DNA from 2 places in the Secundilactobacillus sp. MJ173 genome. Region 2 is predicted to be linked to the other one. Evidence: riboswitches for the same ligand, from Rfam matches in the RefSeq annotation. Region 2 holds a riboswitch; the other holds the start of a gene.
What was found. A riboswitch is a leader RNA that binds a small molecule or an ion and turns the genes downstream of it on or off. The one in region 2 is predicted to bind FMN.
Positions count from the first base shown of each region.

Region 1: linked by a shared signal. The riboswitch ahead of AC6H04_RS08870 (ECF transporter S component) and the one ahead of ribD (bifunctional diaminohydroxyphosphoribosylaminopyrimidine deaminase/5-amino-6-(5-phosphoribosylamino)uracil reductase RibD) in region 2 are both predicted to bind FMN.

Region 1 covers NZ_BAAKGN010000059.1:15,738-24,993, forward strand. The annotation lists gene AC6H04_RS08840 (CvfB family protein) at 1-595, shown strand, start outside; gene xerD (site-specific tyrosine recombinase XerD) at 579-1,466, shown strand; gene AC6H04_RS08850 (N-acetyltransferase) at 1,485-1,841, shown strand; gene AC6H04_RS08855 (segregation and condensation protein A) at 1,834-2,586, shown strand; gene scpB (SMC-Scp complex subunit ScpB) at 2,586-3,173, shown strand; gene AC6H04_RS08865 (pseudouridine synthase) at 3,178-3,906, shown strand; FMN riboswitch at 3,961-4,083, shown strand; gene AC6H04_RS08870 (ECF transporter S component) at 4,192-4,779, shown strand; gene AC6H04_RS08875 (helix-turn-helix domain-containing protein) at 4,910-5,950, shown strand; gene AC6H04_RS08880 (RecQ family ATP-dependent DNA helicase) at 5,937-7,418, shown strand; gene AC6H04_RS08885 (LysM peptidoglycan-binding domain-containing protein) at 7,486-8,145, shown strand; gene cmk ((d)CMP kinase) at 8,165-8,851, shown strand; gene rpsA (30S ribosomal protein S1) at 8,931-9,256, shown strand, end outside.
Region 2 covers NZ_BAAKGN010000038.1:54,064-63,319, forward strand. The annotation lists gene AC6H04_RS06465 (RNA-guided endonuclease InsQ/TnpB family protein) at 1-469, opposite strand, end outside; gene ribA (GTP cyclohydrolase II) at 720-1,925, opposite strand; gene AC6H04_RS06475 (riboflavin synthase) at 1,922-2,524, opposite strand; gene ribD (bifunctional diaminohydroxyphosphoribosylaminopyrimidine deaminase/5-amino-6-(5-phosphoribosylamino)uracil reductase RibD) at 2,527-3,570, opposite strand; FMN riboswitch at 3,696-3,852, opposite strand; gene AC6H04_RS06485 (heavy metal translocating P-type ATPase) at 3,924-5,729, opposite strand; gene AC6H04_RS06490 (universal stress protein) at 6,068-6,505, opposite strand; gene AC6H04_RS06495 (Nramp family divalent metal transporter) at 6,519-8,090, opposite strand; gene AC6H04_RS06500 (HAD-IC family P-type ATPase) at 8,428-9,256, shown strand, end outside.

The DNA of each region.
Region 1 (9,256 bases), on a different contig from region 2:
GTTAGATAATTTACCTGAGATTGCAGGATTGTGGCCTCAACGCGGTGACCGTTTAATGCTGGCCATCACCCTTGATAAGAAGGGTCGGATGTGGGGCGATTTAGGCGATGAAGCACTCTATCGAGTAATTTCACAACCAGTAGCAACTAAGTCTAAGTTAACGAATAAAGACGTTGTCGCAACGGCCTATCGTTTGAAGCTTACCGGTACGATGGTGCTGACTAGTGATTATAACCTGGGATTCATTCCACCAGAAGAACGTGATGAAGAACCTCGTTTAGGACAGCAGTTGAACGCTCGAGTGGTCAGCCAATTTCCTGATGGGACGTTAAAACTGTCGTTACGGCCACGGGCTTATCAAGCAATTCCAGAGGATGCGCTGATGTTACTGGCAACCCTGCAACACGCACCGGAAGGCAAAGTTGGGTTCACGGATAAGAGTGATCCGGATGATATCAAAGATTACTTCGGGATTAGCAAAGGACAGTTCAAGCGGGCAGTCGGCCATCTGATGAAGCAGCGGTTTGCTGAACAGCATGATGGTTACCTGTGGTTAACTGAAGCAGGACGTGATCAAAATGGACGAGCAGATTGAGGATTTTCTGCACGATTTACGAATTGAGCGGGGTCTAGCAGCAAATACCATCAGTTCGTATCGGTTGGATTTAAAAGAGTTTCACCAGTTTTTGGTCCAACAGCACATCGCCAACTTGGCTAAGGTGGATCAGCTGACGATCCTTAATTTTTTGAAGCAGCAGCAAAACAGCGGTAAAGCACGTAACAGTGTCACCCGAATGGTGTCTACGTTGCGCCACTTTTTCCAGTACTTGGTTCAAAACGAGCAGCTAACCGTTGATCCAATGGCAGAAATTAAGGCACCTAAAAAAGGCCGACCACTGCCTCAAGTGTTGACTGTGCCGGAAGTTGATGCACTATTGGCTGCACCGGATACCACTAATAAGTACGGTATTCGTGATCGCGCCATTTTAGAAGTGATGTATGCCACTGGTTTGCGGGTCAGTGAACTGGTCCATCTTAAAATGGGTGAACTGCACCTTGAAATGGGACTGATTCAGACCATTGGTAAAGGAAATAAGGAACGCATCATTCCCATTGGTGACGTGGCTATCGACTGGATCGACCGTTACTTAAATCAGAGTCGACCGCTATTGCTAAAACAGCGGACATCACCCTATTTATTCCTCAACGCACATGGCAGCGGGCTGAGTCGGCAAAGTATCTGGCAAAAGATTCAGCACTATGTCAGTGTGGCTGGTATTCGTAAACATGTGACGCCGCATACGCTACGGCATTCATTTGCCACCCATATTCTGGAAAATGGCGCCGATTTACGGATCGTTCAGGAGTTGTTAGGCCATTCGGATATTTCTACGACCCAAATTTACACGCATATCTCAAAGAAACACTTAACGGAAGTTTATCGTAAAGCTCATCCAAGAGCGTAACGTTACGGGGGGATCAATTTGTTACTTAAATATCGTAATGATTATGAAAAAGTGGCAATGGGGTTGCTCTCTTTTGCGCCCGCATTAAAAAAAATTGACCGACTGCAAGCAGAACTGCAGTGGTATCAAAATAGTGAGGCCAGACAGTTGCTACTGTGGAAGGATGTTAATCAGGATTTCTCTGGCATTGTGGGGGTTGAATTGCGCCCGCATTTTGTGGTGATGCGATTGATTGCCTTAACGCCCGCGGCTCGTGAAGAGGATCAAACCAACACCATTTTAGACGAACTCCAGGACATGTATCCGGATCAGCGCATCATGGGCACATTGGAAACAACGCGGATCATTGCTAAGTGGGAGGCCAGCCATGAGTGAACAACCAGTACTGATTCACGTGCAGAATTTTGACGGCCCTTTAGACTTGCTGTTACATTTGATCAAATCAGCCTCCATTGATATCTATGACATTCCTATTGTGGCGATTACGGATCAGTATATGACGGCTTTACGGCAGATGCAGGATCACCAGCTTGACGTAGCGGGCGATTACTTTGTCATGGCTGCGACACTGATGAAGATGAAGGCCAAGTTACTTTTGCCGGTGGAAGAAACACCAGTAGCGGAAGACGAAGAACCTAGCCTCGAAGAAATGCAGGAAGACCTGGTCAACCGACTGGTGAAATATCAGCGATACAAACAAGCGGCTGGCTGGTTTAAACAGCAAGCCGCTGCCCGGCAAAAGTTTTACACTCGGCCTGAAATGGCGGTACCGGTGGGAGTTAAGTTGGGCAAGTTAGCGCCGGGATTGACCGCAGCTGATTTGCAACGGGTTTTGGCTGAGTTAACGGAGCGCCGCCGACAGCCCGAATTACCAATGCGGTTGATTCATGATGAGCAGTACACGGTTAAGGGGCAGATTCATACCCTGCGTTTTAAGCTCAGTAAGGTTCGTGCAGCTGTTCCGTTTGGTCAGCTGTTTGACAAAAAACCTGATCGAGAAGAATTGGTGACGACTTTTCTGGCGCTACTGGAAATGACCAAACAGCATGAAATTGCTGTGGATCAGCCCAGTCGTGTGATGCCAATCACCGTTAAACCGGCAAAATTGGGAGAAGAATGATGAGTAAGATACAACAATTAGAAGCGTTACTGTTTATTAGCGGCGAGTCGGGACTAACGGTTCAAGAACTAGCTGATCTAACGGATTCAATGGTGCCAGCAGTGAACCAATCATTGTCAAAATTAAACCAAAAGTACGCCAGCGACCCAGATTCAGCACTGGTGATTTTAAAGAGTAACGACACGGTCCGGCTGGCAACCAAGGAAACCTTAGCTAACGTTGTGAGCCAATATTTCGAAGCACCAAGTTCCACCGGTTTGTCACAGGCGTCACTAGAAGTGTTAGCCATTATTGCGTATAATCAACCCATTACCCGAATTGAAATCGATGAGATTCGTGGGGTGCAAAGTTCAGGGACACTCAACAAGCTGATGCTACGGCAGCTGATTACTGAATCGGGACGTAAGAAGGGACCGGGGAGACCGAAGCTTTACAAAACCACGGATTATTTTATGGACTATTTTGGACTCAAGCAGTTGGCGGATCTGCCACCGCTGCCTGAAGCGCAAACGGTCCCAGATGATGAACAGAACAGCGATTTATTTTTGAAACAATTTAACGAACAGATAAACTCGGAGGATAATTAATTACATGGAACGATTGCAAAAAGTTATGGCACATGCGGGCGTTGCTTCACGGCGCAGCTCAGAAAAACTGATCACTTCTGGTCACGTTAAGGTGAACGGTGAAACGGTGACTGAATTGGGTGTTAAGGTTAGCAAGCACGACCGGATTTTGGTGGATGAAGTTCCTATTCAAACCGAAATGCCAATCTACATTTTAATGAACAAACCCCGTCAAGTGGTCTCAACAGTTTCCGATGACAAGCACCGGAAGACGGTGATTGATTTATTGGATGACGAAATCAAAGAACGGGTCTATCCCGTTGGCCGACTGGACTATGACACCACGGGTTTAATTTTATTGACTAATGACGGCGAATTGGCTAATCAGCTGACCCATCCAAAGTACGAAGTGGATAAGACTTACGTGGCGAAGGTTCAAGGTATTCCAACCAATGAAGAACTGAAGAACTTGCGTAAAGGGGTCAGTCTTGAAGGCAAGCGAACAGCTCCAGCAAGGTCAAAACTGCTTTCCAGTGACGATAAGCGGAAAACGGCTATCGTTTCTTTAACAATCCATGAAGGCAAGAATCACCAAGTGAAGAAAATGCTTCAAGCCATTGGTCATCCAGTGATGAAACTGAAACGTGAGACTTATGCATTCTTGACGCTGAATGGGGTTCAGCCTGGAGAATTTCGGGAACTGAATCCTGAAGAAGTCAAAGAACTCAAGCGGGTCGCAGAACTAGACAAATAACTTGCATTCTTGAAGTTTACCTTGTACAATAATCACAAGTAATTTAATAGCATGGTTCATCTTCAGGGCAGGGTGTAATTCCCGACCGGCGGTAATAGTCCGCGACCTACTTTTAGGAGTAGTTGATTCGGTGTGATTCCGAAACCGACAGTAAAGTCTGGTATAAAGAAGATTGGGTTCATACAAGCGATTGTGAGACCGAATTGATTTTCCTCTGAAGAAAATTAATTCGGCTTTTTGTTTACGTTTTCATTTGAAGATGACCAGTTTGGGAGGGTATATCCAATGGAACATAGTCAATCATTTAGCATTCGTCAAGTTGTGATTATGTCACTGTTTGCTGGTATTTCGTTTTTGCTCTACTTCATTTCGTTTCCAATTTTACCGTTCGTTTCATACATGAAAGTTGATTTTTCAGACATTCCGGTGTTGTTAGGGATGGTCATGTTTGGACCGTTAGGTGGGATATTGATTGCTGCCATCAAGGGACTGCTTTACTGGTTGATGACGGGCGTTGATATTGCTAATTTTATTGGTGTCGCAGCCAGTTTTGTGGCTTCAGTCAGTTACCTGCTGCCGGTTTATTTCATTTTGAAACACGTTAAAAAGTATAAAACAGTGACCCGTTTGATTCTTGCAATCATTGCCGGTACGGTTAGTTTATCCGTGATTATGGCGTTGCTCAACGTCACCATCCTGATTCCGGTTTACATGGCGGTACTGCACATGAAGATTACCATTCCACTGTCACAAATGGTCTTGTTTGGTGTTGTGCCATTTAACCTGATCAAGGGAGTCTTGGTGGGCGTCGTGTTCATTATTGTGGCTGATCGCATGAAGTCTTTTTTAAGACAACAATCTGACTTACTCTAAAACCGCTTTTAAGATCTTTCGTAAATAGTTTGTAATGGGATGGCTGATGGTCATCCTTTTTTAATTGGCTAGACAGTTAAATGATGGTGTGGGAGAATTAACAAAGATGAGTAAAAGGGGGGCAACAGTGATGGAGATGATGCAACTGATACGCTTTTTATCACCCACAGCCCCAAGGCGCCTGCGAGTCATTGAAAATATTTTAGTGGGCAAACGAACGGTTTCCACACTTTATTGGGGCATGAGATATCATCAATTATCCTGGTTAGGTTACGACAAAAAACTCAGTCGGGAAGCTATGGATCAATCAGTGCGCGAATTAAAAGCCAAGGGCTTGGTGGCGGTGGAGCAGACCAACGCGCAACTAACGCAACAGGGGGCAGTTCAACAGCAAGAATTACTGCAAACTAGTTATCAGCCACAGCATTTAAACATCAGATTAGTCGTTGACGTCGATACTTTTTGGCAACGGCTATTATTGGCGACACAGGTCGTCTCTGAGCAAAGTTATCAGAATCATCAGTATTATCCGCTCCAAACATCCTGGCAGGTCAAACAAGCTGTCAAGCGTTGGTTCCGTCAATTTCACGAGGCTGATTTACAGGCGGACTTTTACAACATTTGGCAGGATGTTTTCACAACCTTACCCAGTGAGCGAGCTTCGTTCATGAGCCGCTTACTGGTTGGCCACCAACGCCCAGGAGATACATTGCAACAACTTTCTCGAGATTTCCAGATGAGCGAGGCCGAAGCTAGGCTGATGGAAATCGATTTGATTTGCTTGGTGGCCAAAGTCGTTTCTCAAACTACCACAGCAAGCATTAACGCGTTGCTGGCTGGTTTGACCCACTCACTGGTGAGTGCCAGTGCGGATCAAACCTTGCGTAGTTTCATGGCGGGTGAGTCGTTGGCGACCATCAGCCAAAAACGGTCGCTGAAGCTGAGCACCGTGCGGGAACACTTATTAGAGGCGGCTATCATGCTGCCTGTGGAACAGTTTGATTACCAGCGGATTTTAACGCCAGAAATAGTTGCTCAAATGGGCGGCCGGTTAAACGGGACGCCACTGGACGAATGGCAATTTAAACAAGTTGAAGATCTACCGATAGATTTTTGGCAGTTTCGACTTTTAGAAATTTTAAGGAGCAAGCACGAAGATGATAAGCACTGAACAACTACATCAGGCACTTCAAGAACGGTTCGGGTTCAATCATTTTCGACCGGGACAGTTAGAGTCACTTACGGCGTTAACCACCGAACATGATACGCTGGCTGTTTTGCCTACTGGAGCTGGAAAAACACTTATTTATGAACTGTATGGTGTGATTACACAACAGTTGGTACTCATCGTTTCACCGTTAATTTCACTGATGCAAGACCAAGTGACGACTTTGAATGTTAAGGGTGAAAAGCGTGCGGCGGCACTGACTTCGATGATGAGTTATTCGGAGAAAAACTGGGTTCTACGGCATTTGAATGGGTATCATTTTATATTCATTTCACCGGAAATGCTCAGCCAAGATCAGGTGCTCAGTGCGTTTCAGTCCACGCAGATTGGATTGTTAGTGGTGGATGAGGCCCATTGTATTTCTACCTGGGGGCCAGATTTTCGACCGGAATACCTGTTACTGGGACAGATCCGGCACCAGCTTCATGATCCATTAACGCTGATGGCCACTGCCACGGCAACTGAGCGGGTTAGAAGTGATATTAAACAAAAGTTACAACTGCCTCAAGCCACTGAAGTCGTCCAACCAGTTGATCGGCAAAATATTTTTTTGAGTGTTGAGCGGTTTGAAGCTCAGACGGATAAAGAAGAGCGTTTGGTTGAGCTTGTGGCTAAGCTAAAGAAGCCGGGAGTGGTGTACTTTTCCAGTAAAAAGAAGGCCAATGAAATGGCCGAACTGCTTGCTACCAAAACGGATTGCAGAGTAGCGGCTTACCATGCTGACTTGGATTCAGAAACCCGGTTTAAGGTGCAACAGCAGTTTATGCAAGATCAACTGGACGTGATTTGCGCCACCAGTGCGTTTGGCATGGGAATTGATAAGAATAACGTGCGCTTTGTGATTCACTACCACGTTCCCAGTGACATTGAATCTTATTGGCAGGAGATTGGTCGTGCTGGTCGGGATGGTCAGCAGAGCGTTGCCATTCTACTGTATCAATCCGGCGATGAGCAGATTGCGTCTTTTTTGAGTGAGGCAACGGTGCCCCAGGAAAATGAAATTCATTACTACTTTCAGCAAAATGCCCCCCAAGTGGCTGGTGATGAAAAAGCCAACTTAATTTGGTTTTATAAACAGCACGGTTACAGTGAGACACAGGTCCAGGACAGCTTTAGGAAGCGACGTGAACAACGGGTGATGGCCTTAAGAAAGATGATGGGTTACGTCCGTACGCCAGCATGCAAGCGTCAGTATATTCAGCAATACTTTGATCAGATCCAAGACGCCACCACAGTACCTGAGCACTGCTGCAGCAGTGACGAGCCGCAAATCGATTTTGGGGTCTTAGGGCTGTTAGCAGTTAAGGCTGAGTCTGCAGTTTTCGATCAGAGTCATCACTCATCAACGCAATGGCCAGCTATTTTACAGCAAGTCTTTAATCTGGAGAGTCTTGAGCCTAGGAACCATTGAAAAAAGTTCCCACTCTAGTGCTAGCTATGGTACAATTCGTAATGAAAGTTTTTGAGGAGGTTAGAGGATGGATCCAAAAAAGGACGATCAATCATCTGAAACAAAGCCTTGGGATCAGTCTTTTGGGGACGATCGAGACGACCAAGGTAATTTGTCCCGGACTAAGCGTCATCGACAAAGCCATAACAATCGATTGATCACGATTATTTTAGTTGCTATTATTATTATCATTGCAGTAGGGTCTTTGATTTACGGCCTAGCACGTCAGAGTGCGATGAATAAACCCGATAATTCAATGAGTGTTTCCAGTGAACAGACTAGTTCTGTTAGCCAAACACACCGAAAAAAAGCTGCCAAGTCCGCGTCAGAAAAGGCAGCTTCGTCTGTTTCTGCAAAAAAAGCGGCGTCTGAGGCCAGTTCTAAGGCACGTAAAACCAGTGAAACAGCTGAGTCAAATGCGACTTCAACGTCACAGACACAACAGTCTAGCCAAAAATCGTCGGTTGCTAAGCAGTCGTCTGCAAGTACGGCATCGACTAAGTCTGCTTCGGCCAAATCTTCAACTACCAGTTCCACTTCTGGTTCGAAGTACGCCACTGTTGGCCAAGGACAAGGAATTTATCGGGTAGCCGTTAACAACGGCATCTCCGTTGAACGGCTGAAAGAACTCAATGGTTTATCTGGGAACCCGACGCTGACCCCAGGACAAAAGTTACGCGTCAAATAAGTTGATATGGGTGAACAAAATGTCAAAAAAAGAGTTACAGGTTGCAATAGATGGACCAGCCTCTGCTGGTAAAAGTACGGTGGCTAAGAAAATTGCGAACCGTTTTCAGTATATTTATTGTGATACGGGTGCGATGTATCGAACAGTCACATTAAAAGCCATGCAGCAAAAAGTTGCCCTGGATGATCCAGTCGCCTTAGCTGCGATGCTCAAAACGACGAAGATTGAATTTAAACCAGGAAATCCCGAACAATTAGTTTTTCTTGATGGTCAAGAAGTTACCATGGCCATTCGCCAACCGGACGTGACCAATAACGTGTCTACGGTTGCGGCTCAAGGGACTGTGCGCGAGGATTTAACGCAACGGCAACGAAGCATTGCTGAAGCTGGTGGTATCGTGATGGATGGCCGTGATATTGGGACGTCAGTTTTACCAAAAGCCGAAGTTAAAATTTTTCTGGTTGCCAGCGTTGAAGAACGGGCACAACGACGGTTTAAGGATAACGCTGAAAAGGGCATCCATACGCCAATGGACGTGCTGCGAGATGAGATTCAGACTCGGGATCATAAGGATTCAACGCGGGCAATTTCACCGTTGACACAGGCGAAGGATGCGGTGCGTTTGGACACCACTTCACTATCGATTGACGAAGTTGTGGACAAAATCAGTGAGATAATTGTCCAAAAACAAAAAGAATTCGCATAAAGTTCGTCATGCTACTGGTAATATTGTTAATTTTCGGATAAAATATAAGTTAGAGTTGTCGCAAGGAGGAAAAGTTCGTATGAGTGAAAACAATAACAATGAGAACAACGATTTATTAAATGCTTTAAATAGCATTGAAACGGTGAATGTTGGTGACGTCGTTAAGGGTGAAGTATTAGCCATTGATGACGACAAACAAGCTATCGTTGGTATCGAAGGCACCGGTATTGAGGGTGTGGTACCACAAAAGGAACTTTCAACAAAACCAGTTTCAGACATCAATGATGTCATCAAGGTTGGTGACACCCTTGATTTAGTTGTTATCTCAAAGATTGGTAACGACAAGGAAGGCGGCAGTTACTTATTATCTGTTCGTCGTCTTGAAGCCCGTAAAGTTTGGGACGA
Region 2 (9,256 bases):
TGATAACGAAGTATTCTGAGTCTGTCGGAATATAGCCAAATTCTTTCAACCGCACCCAGCCAAGCTTGGGTAACTTAATCCGGTGACGTTCGCAGGCAATCACCTGTACTTTACTATTCTTCACAAAGTAATAACTACCCTGACCCCGTTTAAACGAACGCCAATGTGGAAAACCGCTCAGTTTCTTAAAGAACCGTTTCATAGCCGTGTCAGCTTCAATGAAGGCCTGCTTAACCGATTTAGCATATAAATTCTTGATCCATAGATCATCAGGATTAGCTTCAAGATACTCATGGTTAAACCACTTACTAAAAGCGTAAGCATTCAAATAGTAATAACCCGCTTCGTAACGTTGTTTATTGATGTCTAAAAACAAATTGTAGGCCCAACGACTGCCACCAATATGACAATCAATCTGCCAAGCTTGCTTTTCGGTCGGCTTAATTTCGACTTTATAAGTGAGTAACATCAGCGGTTCCGCCTTATTGCATTTAATCACCAGAGTGAGGTGTCCCTCACATTATACGGGATGGCTTTAGCCCAAAAGCTCTTTTAATGAAATTCATATAAATCACTACTTATAAGCTATCAGCTAATACGGAAAATTAAACGCCTAACTTTAACCTTGTTATATCTTCATCAGCCTTATAAGACTACGGAATAGTATAGAAGCGCCATTTTGCAAAGATTGATATCCTTTTACAGCAAAATAGTACTGTTCATACCTCCTTCAACAAATGATGAAACTTATTCTTTTTAGTCTTTAAATAACCTTCATTTTCTTGAGTTAGACCAATTTCAAGCGGTATCCGGTGATTGACCCTGATACCATATTGTTCTAATTGCTTAATTTTATCGGGATTATTAGTCATTAAATTAACGGTTGAAACCCCTTCCTGACGTAAAATTGCAGCCGCTGAACCATAGTTGCGATCATCCGCAGGTAGACCTAAATGCAGATTAGCTTCAACCGTATCGAGACCCTGCTCCTGGAGTTCATAGGCTCTTAACTTGTTTGCTAGCCCGATACCGCGGCCTTCTTGACGTAAATACAACACCGCTCCGCGTCCAGCCAGTTCGATTCGCTTCAACGACCCCGCTAGCTGAGCGCCACAATCACAGCGTTTCGATCCAAACACATCACCCGTTAGACATTCCGAATGGAGACGAACCAGTAACGGCTCATTTCCCGATATGTTTCCCTTAGTAATGAGTAAAGTAGGCTCTCCATCAACACTAGTCTTAAACGCTTTCATTTTAAAATTGCCGTATCTTGTCGGCAACTCAACGTCAGCAATCACTTCGATTGCTTTAAGCTGCCGATACTGTTGCAGTTCCGCAATGGTGATCATCGGTGTCTGGGTGCCTTCAGCGTAGGCTTTAAGATCTTTTCGCCGTGCCATGGTGCCATCTTTTTTAAGAACTTCACAAATGTAGGCCACCGGTTGAACACCCGCAAGCTTTGCCAAATCAACCGCAGCTTCAGTATGACCGTCGCGTTCTAACACGCCGTTGTCTCGAGCAATTAAGGGGAAAATATGACCTGGATGATAAAAATCATCAAATTGACTGTCAGATTTAGCCAGTGCCGCAATCGTTGCAGCCCGATCATAGGCCGAAATACCCGTGGTTGTCGTTCGGACATCGGTACTGATTGTAAAGGCTGTCCCGTAAGCATCCGTTGCATCAGTGACCATGGATCTCAAGCCTAGCCGTTGAGCCACATCGGCGCTCATAGGAACGCATAAAAGCCCCCGTGCTTTCGTCACCATCGTATTCACATTTTCTGGAGACACACACTCAGCCAGCCCCACCATGTCACCTTCAGCTTCCCGGTCAAGTGAGTCTGCTACAATAATTAACTTACCCTGTTTAAGGGTCTCAAGAGCTGCTTCAATTTTTTGAGTTAACGCTTGATTTGTCATTGGATTGCTTCCTTTCGCTGTGCGCCCACAATGTATTTGCCTAAGACATCCGTTTCAATATTGACTATGTCACCAACTTGCCGATTTCCCAACGTGGTCTGGTTTTGCGTGTAAGGAATGAGACTCACTGAAAACTGGTGAGGGCTACTTTGGGTGACCGTCAAACTCACCCCATCGATTGCAATGGATCCCTTTTTAACGATGTAATCGTCATATTCTGACGCAATTTCAAAGGTCAGTACGCTGGCATTTTGATCTTCAACGCGTTGGATCAACTTCGCGGTTGTATCAACATGGCCTAACACAAAGTGACCATCCAAACGTTCCGTTGCACCCAGAGCTGGCTCTAAATTAACTGAATCCCCCGCTTCCAACTGACCCAAATTAGTTAAGCGCGTAGTCTCCGGCATCACGTCCACGCAGAGTTGCCCTGGTGTGACGGCTGTGACGGTTAAACAGATGCCGTTAATGGCGAAACTGTCACCAAGTTGCGGATTTAATTGCATGAATAAGGGCGATGAAATCGTCAACTTTGCGGTTTCTGCTTGCCTGGTTATTGACACAACGTGACCCATTCCCTTAATAATACCTGTAAACATCCTCACAACCTCCTTGTCTGAAGACGAATATCGGAACCAAGCACCGAAACTGTTGGTGTTTCAAATCGTGTATGGTCTGTCAGTGACTGTCCGATTGCTGCCGGTAATCCAGTACCACCTAACATCATTGGTGAAATATAGACGACAACGTTATCCACCAATCCAGCCGCGATAAAAGCGGCCTGAAGACAACTGCCACCTTCAACCAAAAGTGATTGGATGCCTTCATTAGCCAAGTGCTGAACAACATCTGCAGGGGTCCAATGCGGCCTAACGAAAACCTGAACATTTTTAGGCAATGATTGAGTAGCTGCCGTTTCACTGAAAAACCAGGTGGGTGCAGACTCATCAAATAAGTGACTCTGGGGGTCCACCTCATCAACATGGTGAACCAGCGCGGCTCGAATCGGTGGAAACATCATTGATGGCGTCCTGACCGTTAGTCGCGGATTATCAATCGATAGGGTGTTCTCTCCAACTAAGATCACTTGCTGCTGACGCCTTAACACTTGAGCATCTTGCTGAGCGTCAGCTTGGGTCAGCATCGTTCGCTTCTTCTCAGCACCATTAATTTTGCCATCCAATGACATGGCATATTTCAAGGTCACTAAAGGACGGTCATGCTGGTAAAAGAAGTTATATGCCACGTTCAACCCCTGACTGTCACCCAAAACTGCCACTTTGATGCCATGTGCCTTAAGAATTGCGACGCCCTTGCCACTAACAATGGGGTTAGGATCCAGTTGACCTATGATCACCTTAGCGATACCCACTTCAGCTAGCCGTTTTGCACAGGGCGGTGTTTTCCCATAGTGACTGCATGGTTCCAGCGTGACATACATAGTTGCTCCCTTTGCCTGACTAACATTATCCAGCTGAGCTAGGGCATCAATCTCTGCATGCCGCTGACCAAATTGATGGTGATAACCAACGGCTAATACCTGGTGCTCTTTGACAATAACTGCCCCAACTTGAGGATTGGTCCAGGTATCAGTTCCCTGTTTAGCAGCAGCTACTGCTATTTGAAAATACTTTGACTCACACAAACCTCATTCACCTCACAAAAAAGGCCTCGCATTAAAATAATGCGGGGCCTCGTTGATTGATAAGCTAAACAAGATTTCATACGGTTATGGTACACAAAAAGTGTACACCAATGGTACGAAATAGTACTTTTCTTCTCCCATCCAGACTTTAACTGTCGGTCCCAGACTCTCACTGGGTCAACCACGCATAACGTGGGTCACGGACTTCAGCCATGTTGCGATTGCTTGTTCAATCTAGCTGTCACCATCGGTCGGGAATTACACCCTGCCCCGAAGAAATCTATTCAGTTTTCACGAGTTATCGTACAATGATTACTTTTAAAAAGCAAGTAACATTACTGGACTTAGTGAATTTATTCTTTAATCGCGATGCTGCGAGCCCGCAGCGCCCATAAGATCGTCACAGTGTCCACAACTTCTTGAAGCAGTGCGCCAAAGATTGCTGGAATCACGCCAAAACTAGCAATCAGCATCAGAACCGTACAGATAATGATGCCCACCATAACAGATTGACGGGCCACGTGCATCGTCGCTCTAGAAATTTGAACCGCAACTACCGTCCGACGCAGATCATCTTTCAAAATAACGGCATCCGCTGATTCACTAGCCGTCGTTGCACCACTGGCACCCATAGCAATACCCACGTCAGCGGTTACCAGTGAAGGCGCGTCATTCACACCATCACCGACCATGGCAACTGGTTTTTGTCCCTCTGGCACTTGTTTAAGAACTTCGATTTTTTGCCCAGGTAAACATTCAGCGTGAATCTGATCAATGCCCACCGCTTTTGCAATTTTTTGAGCAATTGATTGCCGATCACCTGAGATCATCATCAGGTTTTTAATGCCCAGTTTGTGTAGTTCAGACATGGTTGTTGCCGCTTCTGGCCGCAATTCATCCGTAAACGTAACACAGCCTAAATACTGGTTATCCGCCGAAACGTACACTGCCGTATCCTCAACTTTTTCAATTGAACCATCAGGCATCGCAAAATCTGCTTTACCTACCCGAATTACCTGACCGCTTATTGTTGCTTGCACCCCGCCACCAGTGGTTTCTTTCACATCACTAACCACGGGTAACTGATCTGGCGCGGCTTGCATTAAGGAACGCGCCAAGATGTGATTAGACTGCTGTTCAGTGGCTGCAGCAAGCGTTAATAATCGGTTCTGGTCAACGTTTTGCTGAGCAATAATTTGGTTCACCTTTAAGTGTCCTTGGGTGATCGTACCGGTTTTATCGAAAGCCATGGTCTTCACCTTAGCGAGCTTTTCCAGCGTTGTCCCGGTTTTAACGATGATCCCGCTTTGGCTTGCCCGACTCATCCCAGCCACTAAAGCAATCGGTGCTGCCAGGATTAACGGACAAGGTGAAGCTACAACTAACACTTCCGCAAAGCGAACGGGATCTCCGGAAACGAACCAAGCAGTCCCGGCGATGATGTAGGCTAAAATGGTAAACGGCACGGCATATCGGTCAGCCATTCGGACAAAATGTGCCGGTTTTGCTTCAGCTTGTTTTACTAACCGGACAATATTTTGAAACTGACTGTCAGCCGCCTGTTGGTCCGCCACCATCTGAATAGAAGCATCGCCATTAACGGATCCGGACATGACGCTATCGCCAATCACCTTATCCACTGGCCGAGACTCACCAGTCAGCGATGATTCATCTAAAGTCGTACTCCCCTCAACAACAGTGCCATCTACGGGGATCACTTCCCCCGGTTTAACTAGCAGCTGATCGCCAATACTGACTTGATCCACCGCAATCGCTTTAATATCCCCATTAACCATCAGATGGGCCTGTTGTGGAGATTTTTCTAGGAGGGACTGGAGGTCCGAGTTAGCCTTATGGGCCGCATAGTCTTCCAAGGCGTCCCCACCCGTCAACATCAGAAGCACAATGAGTGCGGCCCAATACTCACCGATTGCCAAGGTTGCAATCACAGCGGTAATCGCCAGCAAATCCACGCCGAACTTTCCCGAACGTAAAGTCTTCACCATATCAATAAACATCAGCAACGCAATCAGCGAACCAAGGACGGTTACCAAAATTTGCGCCCAACCAGACTGGTGCAAACCAAAAGCCAAGATCAACGAAACTGCACCAACACTTACAACTGCCCATAATCGACGATAGTTAGAAAGTTTTTGCATGATGTCACCTCCTAGAGAAAATACTTTACCTTTATTATACCTGAAATGGCCTTGTTCAGTTAGTAATTAATTAAAAAATTATGCTAATTAGAAGAAAAAACTCATATAAGAGTCTGTGACATCGGTCTATATTTGTAAGTATTTCAATTAATTTTTAGTCCAAATTAGTATTTACTGTATTTTAGCTCTATACGCCACTATAGCCTAATTGCGCGACAAAACTCATATTCCAGCCATTTAACGCAATAAAGCCTATCCCGCAAAAAAAGCGGCATAGGCTTTATTCACATTCAATTCTGGAATCCACCAAGTTTTGTCACAGCTTCTCCCTAATAATTTTAGCGAATGACTAATACCGATATCGGTGCGTATTTAGCCATGTATGCGGCTTGTGACCCAAAGTGGCGTTTAAATCCCTTTTTGGCGATTGAACCAATGATTAATACGTCGGGTTTAACATGTGGAATTACTGATTTAACGATAACTTCGCCTGGTTTCCCCTCAGAAACCAGTGCATCGACTTTTTCCACACCGGCATCCTGCGCTTGCTTGACATACATCTGAATATGATGATCAAGCTCGCTTCGTTCCCCATGAATATAATCCTTATCCAGTGCCTCGTACACACTCATTTCATGACTTTCAAGAATTGAAACAATCGTCAATTCTGCATGACGTCGCTTAGCCATATCAATGGCATACTGGAAGGCTAACAGGGCATCCTCAGAGTCATCTACCCCAACTAAAATATGTTTAAATTCAGTTTTTGCAGTCATCACAAACCTCCGATTAATCTGCTAAGTCAAATTTAGCTTTAAGTCGCTTATTGCCTTGGTGCAGATCGTAAATCATCCAAACCAGCAGCAACATGACGCAGGCAATCAAGAAATCGGCCACATTATCGGCCATTGCTACTTCCGCTGCACTGGCGTTTGCTGGTAAGAATCCTTCAATGTTATCCGGCAAGCCCTTCATGTTCAACGCGGTCAAAGCAATGACAGAGAACCAACCAAGTACTTTGACCACTAAATTATTCTTAAACCGCTCACCCATTTCCATCCCACTGTCCGTCATCATTAACAACGGCAGCATTGAGAATGGTAGGGCAAAGGCTAGGAAGACTTGTGAGTTATTCATTAACGTGTTGAGCGCTTCGTGTTGTTGGACAGGCGTCTCACCACTAGTCATCCCAACGCAGATCAGAACAGGAATCACTGAGATTAAACGGGTAACTAACCGACGTGCCCATAGAGGCATCTTCATGTGAATGAAACCTTCCATGATGACTTGACCAGTTAACGTCCCAGTAATGGTAGAGTTTTGACCTGAAGCAAGCAATGCAACGGCAAACAAAACTGATAAGGCACCTGACTTGGCAACACTGATCAAAATCGGATTGCTGAGCATTGACGAATTAGATAAAGCTTCGAATAAACCAAAAAATGAAGGGTCTTTAACAGCACCGGTCTTAAAGACGGCAACACCCATAACTAGTAACAGAGAGTTAACAACGAAGGCTAGTGACAACTGAATGTTTGAATCCCAAGTGGTGAAACGAACAGTCCGTGCCACGTCATCTTCATCGGTGTGGTCAATTTTACGAGTTTGTGAAATAGCAGAGTGCAAATACAAGTTATGCGGCATAACAGTGGCGCCGATAATACCTAAGGCACCAGTTAAAGGTGTGCTGCCACCAGCTTTAATTGAGCTTGAGAACGTATCCTTGGTAGGAACTAAGCCACCAAAAACACCCGCCCAGTTAGGATCTGATAAAGCAACTTCATACGCGAAAACAAGTAAAATAACCAGAATCAAGCAAACAACGATTGCTTCAATCTTGCGAAACCCAATTTTGGTTAATAATAGCAGTATCAAAACATCAAAAACGGTAATGAAAACCGCGTATACAAGTGGAATATGGAATAATAGATAAAGCGCAATGGCGGCACCAATAACTTCCGCAATATCAGTCGCCATAATCGCAAATTCGGTTAACAACCAAAGGACGATTCCCAATGACTTACTCGTACGTGCCCGAATGGCTTGTGCTAAATCCATCTGCGTCACGATGCCAAGTTTAGCTGCCATGTATTGTAATAACATCGCAATCAAACTTGACATCAAGATAACAGACATCAGCAAGTACTGGAAATTTTGACCACCAGTGATGGATGTTGACCAGTTACCGGGATCCATGTAACCCACAGCCACTAATGCACCAGGCCCCGAGTACATGAATAACGTTTTCCAAAAACCTTTCCCTTTCGGCACATCGATGGAACCATTGATCTCTTCCAACGATTTTCCGTTGGCATATTCGATCAAATGATGTTTGCGTGGTGTTTTTTGATCTTTCAAAATAATTACCACCCTTCATAGATTTGTTGAACGTGTTCATTGTACAATTTATTTTGTATTTGTAAAACACTTTTTAGGTATTCCTTAATATTTTTAACTTCAAGGTTTACTTTCAAATGTAAGCTCATTCATCTAGGCCAATTATCACAAAAATTAACTTTTTTTAACAAAAGAAGTAATATGTATAACTTTAAAGCGATTTTGCTTGTATTTCTCATTACTAATATTTAATCTTATACATAACAATATAGAAAGAAGGGATTAAATTGAGGGAACTATTGAGTAATTTGGTATTTCCAGACCGCTAATCACACGTTAATCACGAAAGGATGATCAATTTATGGCAACACATTCAGACAATCAGCAAGTTACTCCCGTGGCAACCGACGATAATAAGGACGCCGGCCCCAGTCAGCAACAAGTTTGGCACCAATCGACTTCTGAACTGGAACAGCAATGGCAGACCAACTGCGAAGACGGGCTTAGTACAACTGAAGCAAAAAAACGTTTCGCAGAACATGGTCCCAACGAGCTAGAAGCCAAGAAAGTTTCAAATTTGTTGCGATTCTTAAAACAGTTCAATAACAGTATCATCTACATCTTACTAGCTGCAGCCATCATAACGTTTGTGCTGCACCGCTACTCTGATTCAATTGTTATTGGACTAGTCATCATTGCTAATGCGCTGATTGGTTATTTTCAAGAAATATCGGCTGACAATGCCCTAGAAAAAATCAAAGACTTATTAGTTTCAGAAAGCTTTGTCATTCGTGACGGTCAAAAAATTACGTTGCCTTCCCGTGAACTAGTTGCTGGCGATATCGTCAGGCTGGAGGCCGGTGACTCAGTTCCAGCTGATTTACGACTCGTTGAAGCCGATAACCTAAAAATTCAAGAGTCAGTGTTAACTGGTGAAACTGATTCCGTTGAAAAAATTGAAGAACCAATTAATGCGGCTGAGGTACCCTTAGCAGAGCGTCAAAATCAAGCCTTCGCATCCACTGCAGTTACTAGTGGCTCTGGCTTAGGGATCGTTATTGCAACGGGTTCCAATACTGAAATCGGTAAAATTCAACAAGATGTGGCTGATGTAAAGGCCCAGCCAACCCCACTGATGCAGAACTTAAACCGTTTGGGTGTCGGCCTTTCAGCCGCTATTGTAGTAGCTG